Regions from separate parts of the Streptomyces sp. CLCI03 genome, predicted to be linked through region 1. Evidence: predicted binding sites of a transcription regulator. Region 1 holds the regulator's gene; the other holds the start of a gene.
What was found. The regulator HrcA, encoded in region 1, represses chaperone genes, less so after heat shock. The targets are predictions, from matches to a motif close to TTNGCACTCNGNNNNNCNGAGTGCNAA.
Positions count from the first base shown of each region.

Region 1 (7,022 bases):
CGCGAGCTGGATCCGGGTGCCGTTCTCGACACCCGCCGGGATCTTGACGGTGAGGCTGCGACGGGAGCGGACCCGGCCGTCGCCCGCGCACTCGTGGCACGGGGTCGGGACCACGGTGCCGAAGCCCTGGCACTGCGGGCAGGGCCGCGAGGTCATGACCTGGCCCAGGAAGGACCGGGTGACCTGGGAGACCTCACCGCGGCCGCGGCACATGTCGCAGGTCTGCGCCGAGGTGCCGGGAGCTGCTCCCTCGCCGGAGCAGGTGTTGCAGACGACGGCCGTGTCGACCTGGATGTCCTTGGTGGTCCCGAAGGCCGCCTCGTCCAGCTCCAGGTCGAGGCGGATCATCGCGTCCTGGCCGCGCCGGGTCCGCGAGCGCGGGCCGCGCTGCGAGGCCTGGCCGAAGAAGGCGTCCATGATGTCGGAGAAGTTGCCGAAGCCACCCGCTCCGAAGCCGCCCGCTCCGCCGCCACCGCCCGAGGAGGACAGCGGGTCGCCACCCAGGTCGTAGACCTGCTTCTTCTGCGGGTCCGAGAGGACCTCGTAGGCGGCGTTGATCTCCTTGAAACGCTCTTGCGTCTTGGGATCAGGGTTCACATCCGGGTGCAGCTCGCGCGCGAGCCGCCGGAATGCCTTCTTGATCTCGTCCTGCGATGCGTCGCGGCGCACGCCGAGAACGGCGTAGTAGTCCGTGGCCACTTACGACTCCGCCAGGATCTGTCCGACGTAACGTGCCACTGCGCGTACCGCTCCCATCGTTCCGGGGTAGTCCATGCGGGTCGGTCCGACCACGCCGAGTTTGGCGACTGCTTCGCCGCCCGAACCGTAACCGACCGAGACGACCGACGTGGAGTTCAGTCCCTCGTAGGCGTTCTCATGCCCGATCCGTACGGCCATTCCCGACTCGTTGGCCTCGCCCAGCAGCTTGAGGAGCACGACCTGCTCCTCCAGCGCTTCGAGCACCGGCCTGATCGTCAGGGGAAAATCGTGTCCGAAGCGGGTGAGATTGGCGGTTCCGCCGATCATCAGCCGCTCTTCGGCTTCCTCGACCAGGGTTTCGAGGAGGGTCGCGAGCACGGTGGAGACGGTGCCGCGGTCCTCGGCCTCGAAGGACTCGGGGAGGTCCTGGACGAGCGGGGGCACATCGGTGAAGCGGCGCCCCACGACCCGGCTGTTGAGCCGGGCCCGCAGGTCCGCGAGCGAGGTCTCCCCGAAGGGGCTCGGGCAGTCGATGAGCCGCTGCTCGACCCGCCCGGTGTCCGTGATCAGTACGAGCATCAGGCGCGCGGGAGCGAGCGAGAGCAGCTCCACGTGCCGAACGGTCGACCGGGTCAGGCTCGGGTACTGGACGACGGCGACCTGCCGGGTGAGCTGCGCGAGCAGCCGTACCGTGCGGCCGACCACGTCGTCGAGGTCGACGGCGCCGTCGAGGAAGTTCTGGATGGCCCGGCGCTCGGGCGACGACAGCGGTTTGACCCCCGCCAGCTTGTCGACGAAGAGGCGGTAGCCCTTGTCGGTGGGGATCCGGCCGGCGCTGGTGTGGGGCTGGGCGATGTACCCCTCCTCCTCCAGCACGGCCATGTCGTTGCGCACGGTGGCGGGCGAGACGCCGAGCCGGTGCCGCTCCGTGAGCGCCTTGGAGCCGACCGGCTCCTCCGTCCCGACGTAGTCCTGGACGATGGCGCGCAGCACTTCGAGTCTGCGTTCGCTGAGCATCGCGCGCACACCTCCAGCTGTGGTCCGTTGCCGTGTTCTGCCGTGTTTGTTGGCACTCTGATCGTTCGAGTGCCAGAGAGCCCCCGCTCAGTGTACGGCCGGGCGGTAAGCCCCTGGCAAGGGAGGCCCGCCAGGGTAGCGTCGCCGTATGGACGTGCGTTGGGAAGAGTCCGGGTGGGAACGGCTGACCGGACGGGTCGGCCGGCGGCGACTGCCGGTGTGGGACTGCACCGTGGGACTGGTGGTGGGCAAGGATTCGGTCCTTCTGATCGACCCCGGTTCGTGTGTACGCGAGGGCGCTCAGGTACGCGCCGAGGCGGAGCGGCTGACGGGCCGGCGCGTGACCCATATCGCATTCACGCACGGTCATTTCGATCATGTCCTGGGCGGGGCCGCCTTCGCCGGGGTCGAGGTGTTCGGGGCGGTCGGGCTGGCCGCGCTGCTGTCGACGGGCCGTGAGGAGCTGCGTCGGGACGCGGTACGGCACGGGCTCGCGGCGGCGGAGGCGGCACAGGCCGTGGACCTGCTGGTGCCGCCCCGGCACGAGGTGTCGGGCGAGTGGACGCTGGAACTGGGCCGCGTACAGGTGCTGCTGGCCAACGTGGGGCCCGGGCACACCGGCCACGACCTGGCCGTCTTCGTGCCGGGCGAGCGCGAGGTGGTGTTCTGCGGGGACCTCGTCGAGGAGTCGGGCGAGCCCTCGGTGGGCCCGGACGCCATGGTGGGGCAGTGGCCCGCGGCCCTGGACCGGCTGCTGTCGCTGGGCGGGGACGACGCGCTGTACGTGCCGGGTCACGGAGCGGTGGTCGGGGCGGAGTTCGTCCGTGCGCAACGCGCCACACTGGCGGCCGTTTCCGGCGTGTCGGAGGCATGACGCGCGCGGCTCTCCTACTGTCGGCCGGATGCGCGAGTACTCCCCCGACCTGACCCCGCAGTGGAAGCGACCCAAGGCCGTGCCGGAGGTGGCGGCGGACCCCGACCTGGTGATCGAGGTGGCGGGTACGGACTTCTGCGGCGCTGTGGTGGCCTGTGAAGCGGGCACGGTGACCCTGGAGGACCGCTTCGGCAAGCGGCGGGTGTTCCCGATGGAGCCGCGCGGGTTCCTGCTGGACGGCGAGGTGGTCACCCTGGTCCGCCCCACGCGCAGGCCCTCGGGGCCGCTCCTGACGGCCTCGGGCTCGCTGGCCGTACCGGGGGCGCGGGCGCGGGTGGCGCGGGCGGGCCGGATCTACGTGGAGGGCCGGCACGACGCGGAGCTGGTGGAACGGGTCTGGGGCGACGACCTGCGGATCGAGGGCGTGGTGGTGGAGTACCTGGAGGGCATCGACGACCTCCCGGCCGTCGTCGCCGAGTTCGCCCCGGCCCCGGACGCCCGCCTCGGCGTCCTGGTGGACCACCTCGTCCCGGGCTCGAAGGAGTCCCGCATCGCGGCGTCGGTGACGTCGCCGGACGTCCTGATCGTGGGCCACCCGTACGTGGACGTCTGGCAGGCGGTGAAACCGTCCGCGCTGGGCATCCCCGCGTGGCCGGTGATCCCGCCCGGCCAGGACTGGAAGACGGGCGTCTGCCGGGCCCTGCGCTGGCCGGAGAACACGGGCGCCGCCTGGCAGCACATCCTGTCCCGGGTCACGTCCTACAAGGACCTGGAGCCGACCCTGCTGGGTCGGGTCGAGGAGCTGATCGACTTCGTCACGGCCCCGGCCTGATCTACGGCAGGGTGCCGAACTCCGCGGTGTCGAGCGTCACGCCGAGGCCGTCGAGCGGGACCGGTTCTGCGAACTTACTGGTCCGCGCCGTGCGGTAGTCAGCCTGGTCCCCGCCGCCGAACGGCTCGGTGAGCAGCGTGCACTTCGCTTCGAAGGGGTCGACGATCAGGTAGGCGGGAACCCCGCCCGCGGCATAGATGGAGCGCTTCGTCACGTAGTCGCGCAGCCTGCTCGTCTTGGAGACGACCTCGACGAGGAGCGAGACGGCCTGCACCGGCAGGAGCCGTCCGATGCCCTCCGGAAGCGCTTCCGGAGCGACCACGACGAGATCGGGCTGGGGCTCGGAGGACTCCCCTGGGATGGCCACGTCCTGGGTCTGGAGCGGGTACCAGCGGTCGGGGGGGATCTGACGCGCGATGAACAGCACGATCAGGTTGTGGACCACGTCGGGCCCGGCCATCATCACGATTTCCCCCCGGAGAAGCTCGACCTTGACGCCCTCGGGAGCCGCGAGGCTCTCGAAGAACTCGGTCATGCGCTGATCGTCCACAGCGGTCATCTCCGGCCCTCCGTTTCTGCCGCCGTGAGGTACGACGACAGGCTAGGAACAGGGTAGGCAGCGCCGACCCGGATCCGCGCGGGTTCACCCGGGAAGGTGATCAGTCCACCAGGTCCCGCACCACCGCGTCCGCCAGCAGTCGCCCGCGCAGCGTCAGCACGGCCCGCCCGGCCTCGTACGGCCCCGGCTCCAGCAGCCCGTCCGACAGGGCCTTGCGGGACGCCGCGAGCCCGGCCGGAGCCAGCAGCGACAGCGGGACGCCGTCCACCAGCCGGAGCTCCAGCAGGATCCGCTCCACCCGCCGGTCCTCCTCCGACAGGAGTTCCCGTCCAGCCCCCGGCGACCGGCCCTCCGCCAACGCAGCGGCGTACGCCCCCGGGTGCTTCACGTTCCACCACCGCACCCCGCCGACGTGCGAGTGCGCGCCCGGCCCCGCGCCCCACCAGTCGGCGCCGCGCCAGTACAGCTCGTTGTGCAGGCAGCGCCCGGACTCCGAGGTCGCCCAGTTCGAGACCTCGTACCAGGAGTACCCGGCCTCGGCCATGACCGAGTCCGCGATCAGGTACCGGTCGGCGTGCACGTCGTCGTCCGTCATCGGGACCTCGCCCCGGCGGATCCGCCGCGCCAGCTGGGTGCCCTCCTCCACGATCAGCGCGTAGGCGCTGACGTGGTCCGGGCCGGCCCCGAGGGCGGCGCCGAGGGAGTCGCGCCAGTCCTGGTCCGTCTCGCCCGGCGTCCCGTAGATCAGGTCGAGGTTGACGTGATCGAAGCCCGCCGCGCGGGCCTCCGCCACGCACGCCTCGGGGCGCCCGGGCGTGTGGGTGCGGTCGAGCACCTTCAGGACGTGCTGCTTGGCGCTCTGCATGCCGAAGGAGACCCGGTTGAAGCCCCCGGCGCGCAGCTCGGCCAGGTAGCGCGGGTCCACCGACTCGGGGTTGGCCTCCGTGGTGATCTCGGCGTCCTCGGCCAGGCCGAACTCGTCCCGGATCGCCGCGAGCATGCGGACGAGGTCGGCGGCGGGCAGCAGCGTGGGCGTGCCGCCTCCGACGAAGACGGTCCGGACCTGGCGCGGGTCGTCGCCGAGCACCTTCCGCGCGAGCCTGACCTCGTCGATCAGGGTGTCGGCGTAGTTCTCCCGGGAGGCGAGCACGCCGCCGGTGCCCCGCAGCTCGGTGGCCGTGTAGGTGTTGAAGTCGCAGTAGCCGCAGCGCGTGGCGCAGTAGGGGACGTGCAGGTAGAAACCGAGCGGCCGCTCCCCCGCGCCCGCCAGGGCGTGCGACGGCAGCGAGCCGTCTTCGGGCATGGGTTCACCGTCGGGGAGTGCGGAAGGCATACCCCCATCATCCCGCACGGGAACAGCCCCGCCGGCCTCTCATCCAGCCCAGCCGTCGTCACAACCAGCCCCGCCGGCGTTCGAGGCGCGGGGTCTGGGGCGGAATCCCGGGAAGCGGCCCGCAAGGAGCCATGACGCACCAGGCCCCTCCCCCGGGCCCCGCCAGGGAACGGCGGGGTCCGCGGGCGGCCCGGCCCCCGAGCCCGCGGCAGGCGCTACGCCTCCCGGGAGCCCTCGTACATCTCCTCGATCAGGTGCTTGAACTCACGCTCGACCACCGGCCGCTTCAGCTTGAGGCTGGGCGTGAGGTCGCCGTGCTCGACGTCGAGGTCGCGGGGCAGCAGCCGGAACTTCTTGACCGTCTGCCAGCGCTGCAGGCCCTCGTTGAGGGTCTGTACGTACGTCTCGATGAGGCGGTTGGTCTCCGCCGCCGCCAGGACCTCGCCGTACGTCTTGCCCTCCAGCCCGTTCTCGGCCGCCCAGGTCAGGATGGACGGCTCGTCGAGGGCGATCAGCGCGGAGCAGAAGTTCCGGTCGGCGCCGTGCACGACGATGGTCGACACGTACGGGCAGATCGCCTTGAACTGGCCCTCGATCTCGGCCGGGGCGACGTACTTGCCGCCCGAGGTCTTGATCAGGTCCTTCTTGCGGTCCGTGATGCGCAGGTAGCCGTCGGGCGACAGCTCGCCGATGTCGCCGGTGTGCAGCCAGCCGTCGGATTCCAGGACCTCGGCGGTCTTGTCGGGCTGCCGGTGGTAGCCCTGCATGATGCCGGGGCCGCGCAGCAGGACCTCGCCGTCGTCGGCGATGCGGACCTCGGTGCCGGGGAGCGGCTTGCCGACCGTGCCCGTGCGGTAGGCCTCGCCCGGGTTGACGAAGGAGGCCGCGCTGGACTCGGTCAGGCCGTAGCCCTCCAGGATGTGGACGCCGGCGCCGGAGAAGAAGAAGCCGATCTCGGGGGCCAGGGCGGAGGCGCCGGAGACGGCGGCCCGCAGCTTTCCGCCGAAGGCCTCACGGAGCTTGGAGTAGACGAGCGCGTCGGCGATCTTGTGCTTGGTGGTGAGGCCGAAGGGGGCGGTCGCCTGGCCGGTGCGGCGGAAGTTGTCCTGCGTGACCTTGGCGTACTCGCGGGCGACGCCGGCGGACCACTTGAAGATCTTGTACTTGGCGCCGCCGGCGGCGCGGGCCTTGGCGGCCACGCCGTTGTAGACCTTCTCGAAGATGCGCGGGACGGCGGCCATGTACGTCGGCTGCACGACCGGCAGGTTCTCGATGATCTTGTCGATCCGGCCGTCGACGGCGGTCACGTGCCCGGCCTCGATCTGCCCGGAGGTCAGCACCTTGCCGAAGACGTGGGCCAGGGGCAGCCAGAGGTACTGGACGTCCTCCTTGCCGATCAGCCCGGTGGCGACCATGGCCTTGGCCAGGTACGACCAGTTGTCGTGCAGCAGCCGCACGCCCTTGGGGCGGCCGGTGGTGCCGGAGGTGTAGATGAGGGTGGCGAGCTGGTCGGAGGTGATGGCCCCCACCCTCTCCTTGACCGCCTCGGGGTGCTTGGCGAGGTACTCCTTGCCGCGCTCCTCCAGCTCCGCGAGCGAGAGCACCCAGCCCTCGGGGTCCCCTTCGGCGGCGACCGCGTCGGCGGCGTCCAGCACCACGACGTGGGCGAGGTTCGGCAGGTCGGCGCGGCGCTCGCGCGCCTTCGCCA
Region 1 covers NZ_CM132132.1:5,402,887-5,409,908, reverse strand. The annotation lists gene dnaJ (molecular chaperone DnaJ) at 1-699, opposite strand, end outside; gene hrcA (heat-inducible transcriptional repressor HrcA) at 700-1,716, opposite strand; gene ACWG52_RS24900 (MBL fold metallo-hydrolase) at 1,865-2,590, shown strand; gene ACWG52_RS24895 (DUF3097 domain-containing protein) at 2,619-3,422, shown strand; gene ACWG52_RS24890 (Uma2 family endonuclease) at 3,424-3,981, opposite strand; gene hemW (radical SAM family heme chaperone HemW) at 4,082-5,314, opposite strand; gene ACWG52_RS24880 (AMP-dependent synthetase/ligase) at 5,530-7,022, opposite strand, start outside.

Region 2 (7,022 bases), 930 kb from region 1:
CCGAAGTGCGCACCTGGCTGGAAGGCCTGACCGACAGGCAACACCTCAAGGCGACGTACAGCCGCGGCAACGAAGGGAACGCGTCATGAACCACGCCCGCAGGAAGCTGACCCGCGAGAAGACGGCCGCGCGAGAGTACGCCGAGTCGGCCGAAGTACGGGCCGAGCGGGCCGAGATCCGGCTGGCCATGGCCTTCGCCAAGGCCGTCTACGAGCGGCGCAAGTCGCTGGGACTGTCCCAGGCCCAGCTGGCCGAGCGGGCCGGACTCACCCAGGCGAAGATCTCCCGGGTGGAAGGCGCCGACGCGGTACCGACGCTGCCCCTGCTGCGCCGCCTCGCGCACGCTCTGGACGCCGGCCTGACCATCGCCTTGGACGAGGACCACGAAGAGGTCACCTTCACCGCACGCCCCGCCGCCTGAGGCGCCTGGTTCCGGAAACGCCCGAGGGCGGCACCCCTTCCGGGGTGCCGCCCTCGTTCGAGAACAGCCGATCAACCGGTGGCCGGAGCCGAGGTCGATCAGAAGTCCATGTCACCACCCGGCATGCCGCCGCCCGCGGGGGCACCGGCCTTCTCGGGCTTGTCGGCGATGACGGCCTCGGTCGTCAGGAACAGCGCGGCGATCGACGCGGCGTTCTGCAGCGCGGAGCGCGTGACCTTCGCCGGGTCGATGATGCCCTCGGCGATCATGTCGACGTACTCGCCGGTCGCGGCGTTCAGGCCGTGACCGATCGGGAGGTTGCGCACCTTCTCGACGACGACGCCACCCTCAAGACCACCGTTGACGGCGATCTGCTTGAGCGGGGCCTCCAGCGCGAGCTTCACGGCGTTGGCGCCGGTCGCCTCGTCACCCTCGAGCTCCAGCTTCTCGAAGACCGCGGAGGCCTGCAGCAGGGCCACGCCACCACCGGCGACGATGCCCTCCTCGACGGCCGCCTTCGCGTTGCGAACGGCGTCCTCGATGCGGTGCTTGCGCTCCTTGAGCTCGACCTCGGTCGCGGCACCGGCCTTGATGACGGCCACGCCGCCGGCCAGCTTCGCGAGGCGCTCCTGGAGCTTCTCGCGGTCGTAGTCCGAGTCGGAGTTCTCGATCTCGGCGCGGATCTGGTTGACACGACCCTGGACCTGGTCGCTGTCACCGGCACCGTCGACGATGGTGGTCTCGTCCTTGGTGATGACGACCTTGCGGGCGCGGCCGAGCAGGTCGAGACCGGCGTTCTCCAGCTTGAGGCCGACCTCCTCGGAGATGACCGTGCCGCCCGTGAGGATGGCGATGTCACCGAGCATGGCCTTGCGGCGGTCACCGAAGCCCGGGGCCTTGACGGCGACGGACTTGAAGGTGCCACGGATCTTGTTGACGACGAGGGTGGAGAGCGCCTCGCCCTCGACGTCCTCGGCGATGATCAGCAGCGGCTTGCCGGACTGCATGACCTTCTCCAGGAGCGGCAGCAGGTCCTTGACCGAGCCGATCTTGGAGTTGACGATCAGGATGTACGGGTCGTCGAGGGACGACTCCATGCGCTCCATGTCGGTGGCGAAGTACGCCGAGATGTAGCCCTTGTCGAAGCGCATGCCCTCGGTGAGCTCCAGCTCCAGACCGAAGGTCTGGGACTCCTCGACGGTGATGACGCCTTCCTTGCCGACCTTGTCCATGGCCTCGGCGATGAGCTCGCCGATCTGGGTGTCGGCGGCGGAGATGGAGGCCGTCGAAGCGATCTGCTCCTTGGTCTCGACGTCCTTGGCCTGCGCCAGCAGGGCGGCGGAGACGGCCTCGACGGCCTTCTCGATACCGCGCTTGAGGGCCATCGGGTTCGCACCCGCGGCCACGTTGCGCAGACCCTCGCGGACGAGCGCCTGGGCGAGAACGGTGGCGGTGGTCGTACCGTCGCCGGCGACGTCGTCCGTCTTCTTGGCGACTTCCTTGACCAGCTCGGCGCCGATCTTCTCGTACGGGTCCTCGAGCTCGATCTCCTTGGCGATGGAGACACCATCGTTGGTGATCGTGGGGGCGCCCCACTTCTTCTCAAGGACGACGTTGCGACCCTTGGGGCCAAGGGTGACCTTGACGGCGTCGGCGAGCTGGTTCATCCCACGCTCGAGGCCGCGGCGGGCCTCCTCGTCGAACGCAATGATCTTGGCCATCTGAAGTGGTCCTCCCGGACAGCGGTGGATTGCTCCGGACCGCGCCCGCGCCCGCGACGGACGGCCTGCGTGCCCGGCGGTTCCTTCCCACCGGACCCTGCGGGCCTCACCGACCCGGTCCTCGTTTCAGTAGCACTCTCACCAGGAGAGTGCTAACGCCAATGATTAGCACTCGACCCCCCCGAGTGCAAGCGGCTTGGGACAACACCTGGCCACTACCGGGCCTACGCACGAGGGGCCCCCATCCCGTGTCCAGGATGTGGGCCCCTCGTGGTGTTCCAAGTCTTCGATGAAGACCGTGCGTCGGTGGTCGATCGCTCCAGGACTAGCCGAGTGCGAGCTTGACCATGTCCGCCTGCGGACCCTTCTGGCCCTGCGAGATCTCGAACTCGACCCGCTGACCCTCTTCAAGGGTGCGGTACCCGTCCATCTGGATGGCGCTGTAGTGGACGAACACATCCGCACCACCGTCGACCGCGATGAAGCCGTAGCCCTTCTCCGCGTTGAACCACTTGACGGTGCCCTGAGCCATGCCTAACTCCCCTATTACTGGCCCTTGCGCAGGAACGCACTTCACGATCCCGGGTCAGAACTTGCGTCGGAACGCGTCGACCGAGGCTGAATGTATCTGCGCGGATGCTGTCTGCAACAGGTCAATCCGATGAGAATTCTGGACACAGAGAAACATTGAAATAGAGTGAAAATTTGCCATACTCCCGGGCAACTCGGGCCTGACATATCTCGCCAAAGCCCCATAACGCACTCGCATGTTGGCCCGATGTCGACCCTCACGCGGCCCGTTCATATGCGGCGGGCAAGAACAGCGGAGGGGACTTCCCCAACCCTACCGTGCCCAATCAAGCAGAATTGCCCCCTCCGCTTTGGCGGAGGGGGCAATTTCGGTTTGCGCGTGTCACCTGGAAGACGACCAGGATGATTCGGGCGATCCGGGGAATCCGGGAGATCCGGAAGATCCGGGGATCAGCACCCGCCGGCGACGGCCGGGATGATCGAGACACCGGCGCCGTCGGGCGTCGCCGCCTGCAGCCCGCCCTCGAAGCGCACGTCGTCGTCGTTGACGTAGACGTTCACGAAGCGGCGCAGCTTGCCCTGGTCGTCCAGGACGCGCGCGGCGATGCCCGGGTGGTTCTTCTCCAGGGACTCGATGACCTCGGCGAGGGTCGAGCCCTCGGCCGGGACCTCGGCGACGCCGCCGGTGTAGGTGCGCAGGATGGTGGGGATGCGGACGTTGACGCTCATGGCGCTACTGCCTTTCCGGGAGAGCGGAGGGGAGATCAGGCGAGGCCGGCGGCGCGGAACGCGTCCAGGCTCGGGCGGATGGTGGCGGTCTGTCCGCTGTCCGCGGCCACCGCCTCCAGGGTCTTGAGGCCGTCACCGGTGTTGAGGACGACGGTGGTCAGCGTCGGGTCGAGCTGCCCGTTCTCGATGAGCTTCTTCGTCACGCCGACGGTCACGCCGCCCGCGGTCTCGGCGAAGATGCCCTCGGTCTGCGCGAGGATCTTGATGGCCTCGACGACCTGCTCGTCGTTCACGTCCTCGACGAATCCGCCGGTGCGCCGGGCGATGTCCAGGACGTACGGGCCGTCCGCCGGGTTGCCGATCGCGAGGGACTTGGCGATGGTGTTCGGCTTCTGCGGGCGGACCACGTCGTGACCGGCCTTGAAGGCGGTGGACACCGGGGAGCAGCCCTCGGCCTGAGCGCCGAAGATCTTGTACGGCTTGTCCTCGACGAGGCCGAGCTTGACGAGCTCCTGCAGACCCTTGTCGATCTTCGTCAGCTGCGAGCCGGACGCGATCGGGATGACGATCTGGTCGGGCAGCTGCCAGCCGAGCTGCTCGCAGATCTCGTACGCGAGCGTCTTGGAACCCTCGCCGTAGTACGGGCGCAGGTTGACGTTGACGAAGCCCCAGCCCTCGCCCAGCGGGTCACCGATGAGTTCGGAGCAGAAGCGGTTGACGTCGTCGTAGTTGCCCTCGATGCCGACCAGGTCGCCGCCGTACACACCGGCCATGACGACCTTGCCCTGCTCCAGGTCGTGCGGGATGAACACGCAGGAACGGAAGCCGGCACGGGCGGCCGCGGCGCCGACGGCGCCGGCCAGGTTGCCGGTCGAGGAGCAGGACAGGGTGGTGAACCCGAAGGCGCGGGCGGCCTCGACGGCGATGGCCACGACGCGGTCCTTGAAGGAGTGCGTCGGGTTGCCGGAGTCGTCCTTGACGTAGAGCTTGCCGGTGATGCCCAGCTCCTTGGCCAGGTTGGCCGCGTCCACGAGCTTGGTGAAGCCGGGGTTCAGGCTGGGCTTGGACGCCACGTCCGCGGGGACCGGCAGCAGCGGCGCGTAGCGCCAGATGTTGTTCGGGCCGGCCTCGATCGCGGCGCGCAGGGCTTCGGGGTCACCGGTCGGGAGGTCGTAGGCGACTTCCAGCGGTCCGAAGCACTCGGCGCACGCGAAGATGGGGCCGAGCTCGAAGCGGGTACCGCACTCGCGACAGGAAAGGCCGGTGGCAGGTCCGAGATCAACAGAGGTGGCGACAGTCTGTGCAGCCATGATGGCGAGGCCCTTTCTCCTCATCTTCCCCATGGCGCACTTCGCCATGAGACGGAATTGGCACCTTCCCTAGCCGGGGACCTCGCTGACGAGCGCTGCTGCGCGATCGCGAGAACCGACTGGAGGGTTGCCGGGGCTTCAACGGGCCGTGTCCCTCTGCCCCTCTGGATGAGCGGTATGGCACCGGCACACGCGCTCTGTGGCGCGCCGGTGCGTTTGTACGCGGGGACCCCCGGCATGCGGTGGTCCTTCGCGTTGTTCAAGACTGTAACCGAAGGCTCGGGCTGTTGAGACAGGCGTCCGAACCGCGAGATGGATCACATAAGGGCGAATATCGCCGACACGCAGGGAGTGCTGAGGGTGCTGGAAGAGGTGGAGCGCTGGCTGGCCGACCGCTCCTGGTCCGCCGCCGACCGACCGCTCGACCAGCTGCTCGACCGGAAACGGGCGGCCGGGACCACGGTCAGCGTGGTGCTGCCCGCGCTGGACGAGGAGGCGACCGTCGGCGCGATCGTCGAGGTCGTGCGGCGTGAGCTGATCGAGGGACTGCCGGTCCCCCTGGTCGACGAACTGGTCGTCGTCGACTCGGGCTCCGCCGACCGCACCGCGGAGGTCGCGGCGAAGGCCGGCGCCCGCGTGGTGCACCGCGACGAGATCCTGCCCCGCCTGCCGGCGCTGCCCGGCAAGGGCGAGGTGCTGTGGCGCTCGCTGCTGGCCACCCGTGGGGACATCGTCTGCTTCGTCGACGCCGACCTGCGGGACTTCTCCGCCGCCTTCGTCTCCGGGATCGTCGGACCCCTGCTGACCGACCCCGACGTGCAGTTCGTCAAGGCGATGTACGACCGCCCGTTCGGCGACACCCCCGGCCAGGGCGGCCGGGTCACCGAGCTGGTCGCCCGCCCCCTCCTCAACCTCCACTGGCCGCAGTTGGCCGGCTTCGTCCAGCCGCTGGGCGGCGAGTACGCCGTACGCCGCTCCCTGCTGGAACGGCTGCCGTTCCCCGTCGGCTACGGCGTCGAGCTGGGCCTGCTGGTCGACGCGCTGCACACGGTCGGGCTGGACGCGCTGGCCCAGGTGGACGTGGGCGTACGGCTGCACCGTCACCAGGACGGGCAGGCGCTGGGCCGGATGGCCGCGGCGATCTACCGCACCGCCCAGGTACGCCTCTCGCGCGGGCACCTCGTACGGCCGGAGCTCACGCAGTTCGAGCGCGGGCCGGAGGGCTTCGTACCGCGGACGTACCCGGTGGACACCGAGGAACGGCCCCCGATGGCGGGCATCGAGGAGTACGCACTGCGGCGCGCGGCGTGAGGGAACGTACGGTTTGAGGGGGGTCGTACCGGGCTAGGTTTGGCGGCATGGCTTCCCAGGTGCTCGTCGCAGCGAACCGCGGCCCCCTCTCCTACGCCCTCGACGAGGACCGTGCGCTCAGCGCCCGGCGCGGCGGGGGCGGTCTCGTCTCCGGCCTCTCGGCGGCCCTCGCCGAGCAGCCAGGGGCCCTGTGGATCTGCGCGGCGCTGTCGGACGCGGACCGGGAGGCGGTCCGCCGGGGCGTGAGCGAACCGGGCGTCCGGATGTTGGACATCGATCCCACGATGTATGACAACGCGTACAACGGCATCGCCAACTCTGTGCTGTGGTTCACGCACCACCACCTGTACGACGTCCCGCGCGAGCCGGTCTTCGACGCGGAGTTCCGCGCGCGGTGGGAGTCCTACGAGCGCTACAACCAGGCCTTCGCCGACGCCCTGGCCGAGGAGGCCGCGGAGGGCGCGCAGGTGCTGGTGCAGGACTACCACCTGGCGCTGGTGCCCGGACTGCTGCGGGTGCTCCGTCCCGACCTGCGGATCGCGCACTTCACGCACACCCCGTGGGCGGCGCCGGGCTATCTCGCCATGCTGCCGGACGTGGTCCGCGAGACCCTGCTGTGGGGCATGCTCGGCGCGGACGTGCTCGGCTTCCACACCGAGGCGTGGGCGGCCGAGTTCCTGGGGTCGGCCCGGCTCGACGACGCGTGGGGGCGGTCCGAGGTGCGCGAGGGCTCGGTGGTGGAGCACCAGCGCTACTCGGTGTGGCCCACCCGCACCACGCGGGTGCGGGCGTACCCGCTGGGCGTGGACGGGGACGAACTGCGGGCGCTGGCGCACCGGCCGGAGGTGAACGCCAAGCTGGCGGAGCTGCGGGCGGAGGTGGACGGCCTGCGGACGATCGTCCGCGTGGACCGCACCGAGCTGTCGAAGAACATCCTGCGCGGCCTGCTGGCCTACCGGGAGCTCCTGACCACGCGCCCGCAGTGGCGGGGCCGGGTGG
Region 2 covers NZ_CM132132.1:4,477,471-4,484,492, reverse strand. The annotation lists gene ACWG52_RS20760 (helix-turn-helix domain-containing protein) at 86-421, shown strand; gene groL (chaperonin GroEL) at 520-2,142, opposite strand; gene ACWG52_RS20750 (cold-shock protein) at 2,468-2,674, opposite strand; gene ACWG52_RS20745 (MoaD/ThiS family protein) at 3,124-3,402, opposite strand; gene thrC (threonine synthase) at 3,438-4,736, opposite strand; SAM riboswitch class I at 4,730-4,887, opposite strand; gene ACWG52_RS20735 (glucosyl-3-phosphoglycerate synthase) at 5,073-6,023, shown strand; gene ACWG52_RS20730 (alpha,alpha-trehalose-phosphate synthase (UDP-forming)) at 6,071-7,022, shown strand, end outside.
Region 2: groL (chaperonin GroEL) is a predicted target of HrcA. The motif match lies at 2,308-2,334, and genes of this name have one in related genera.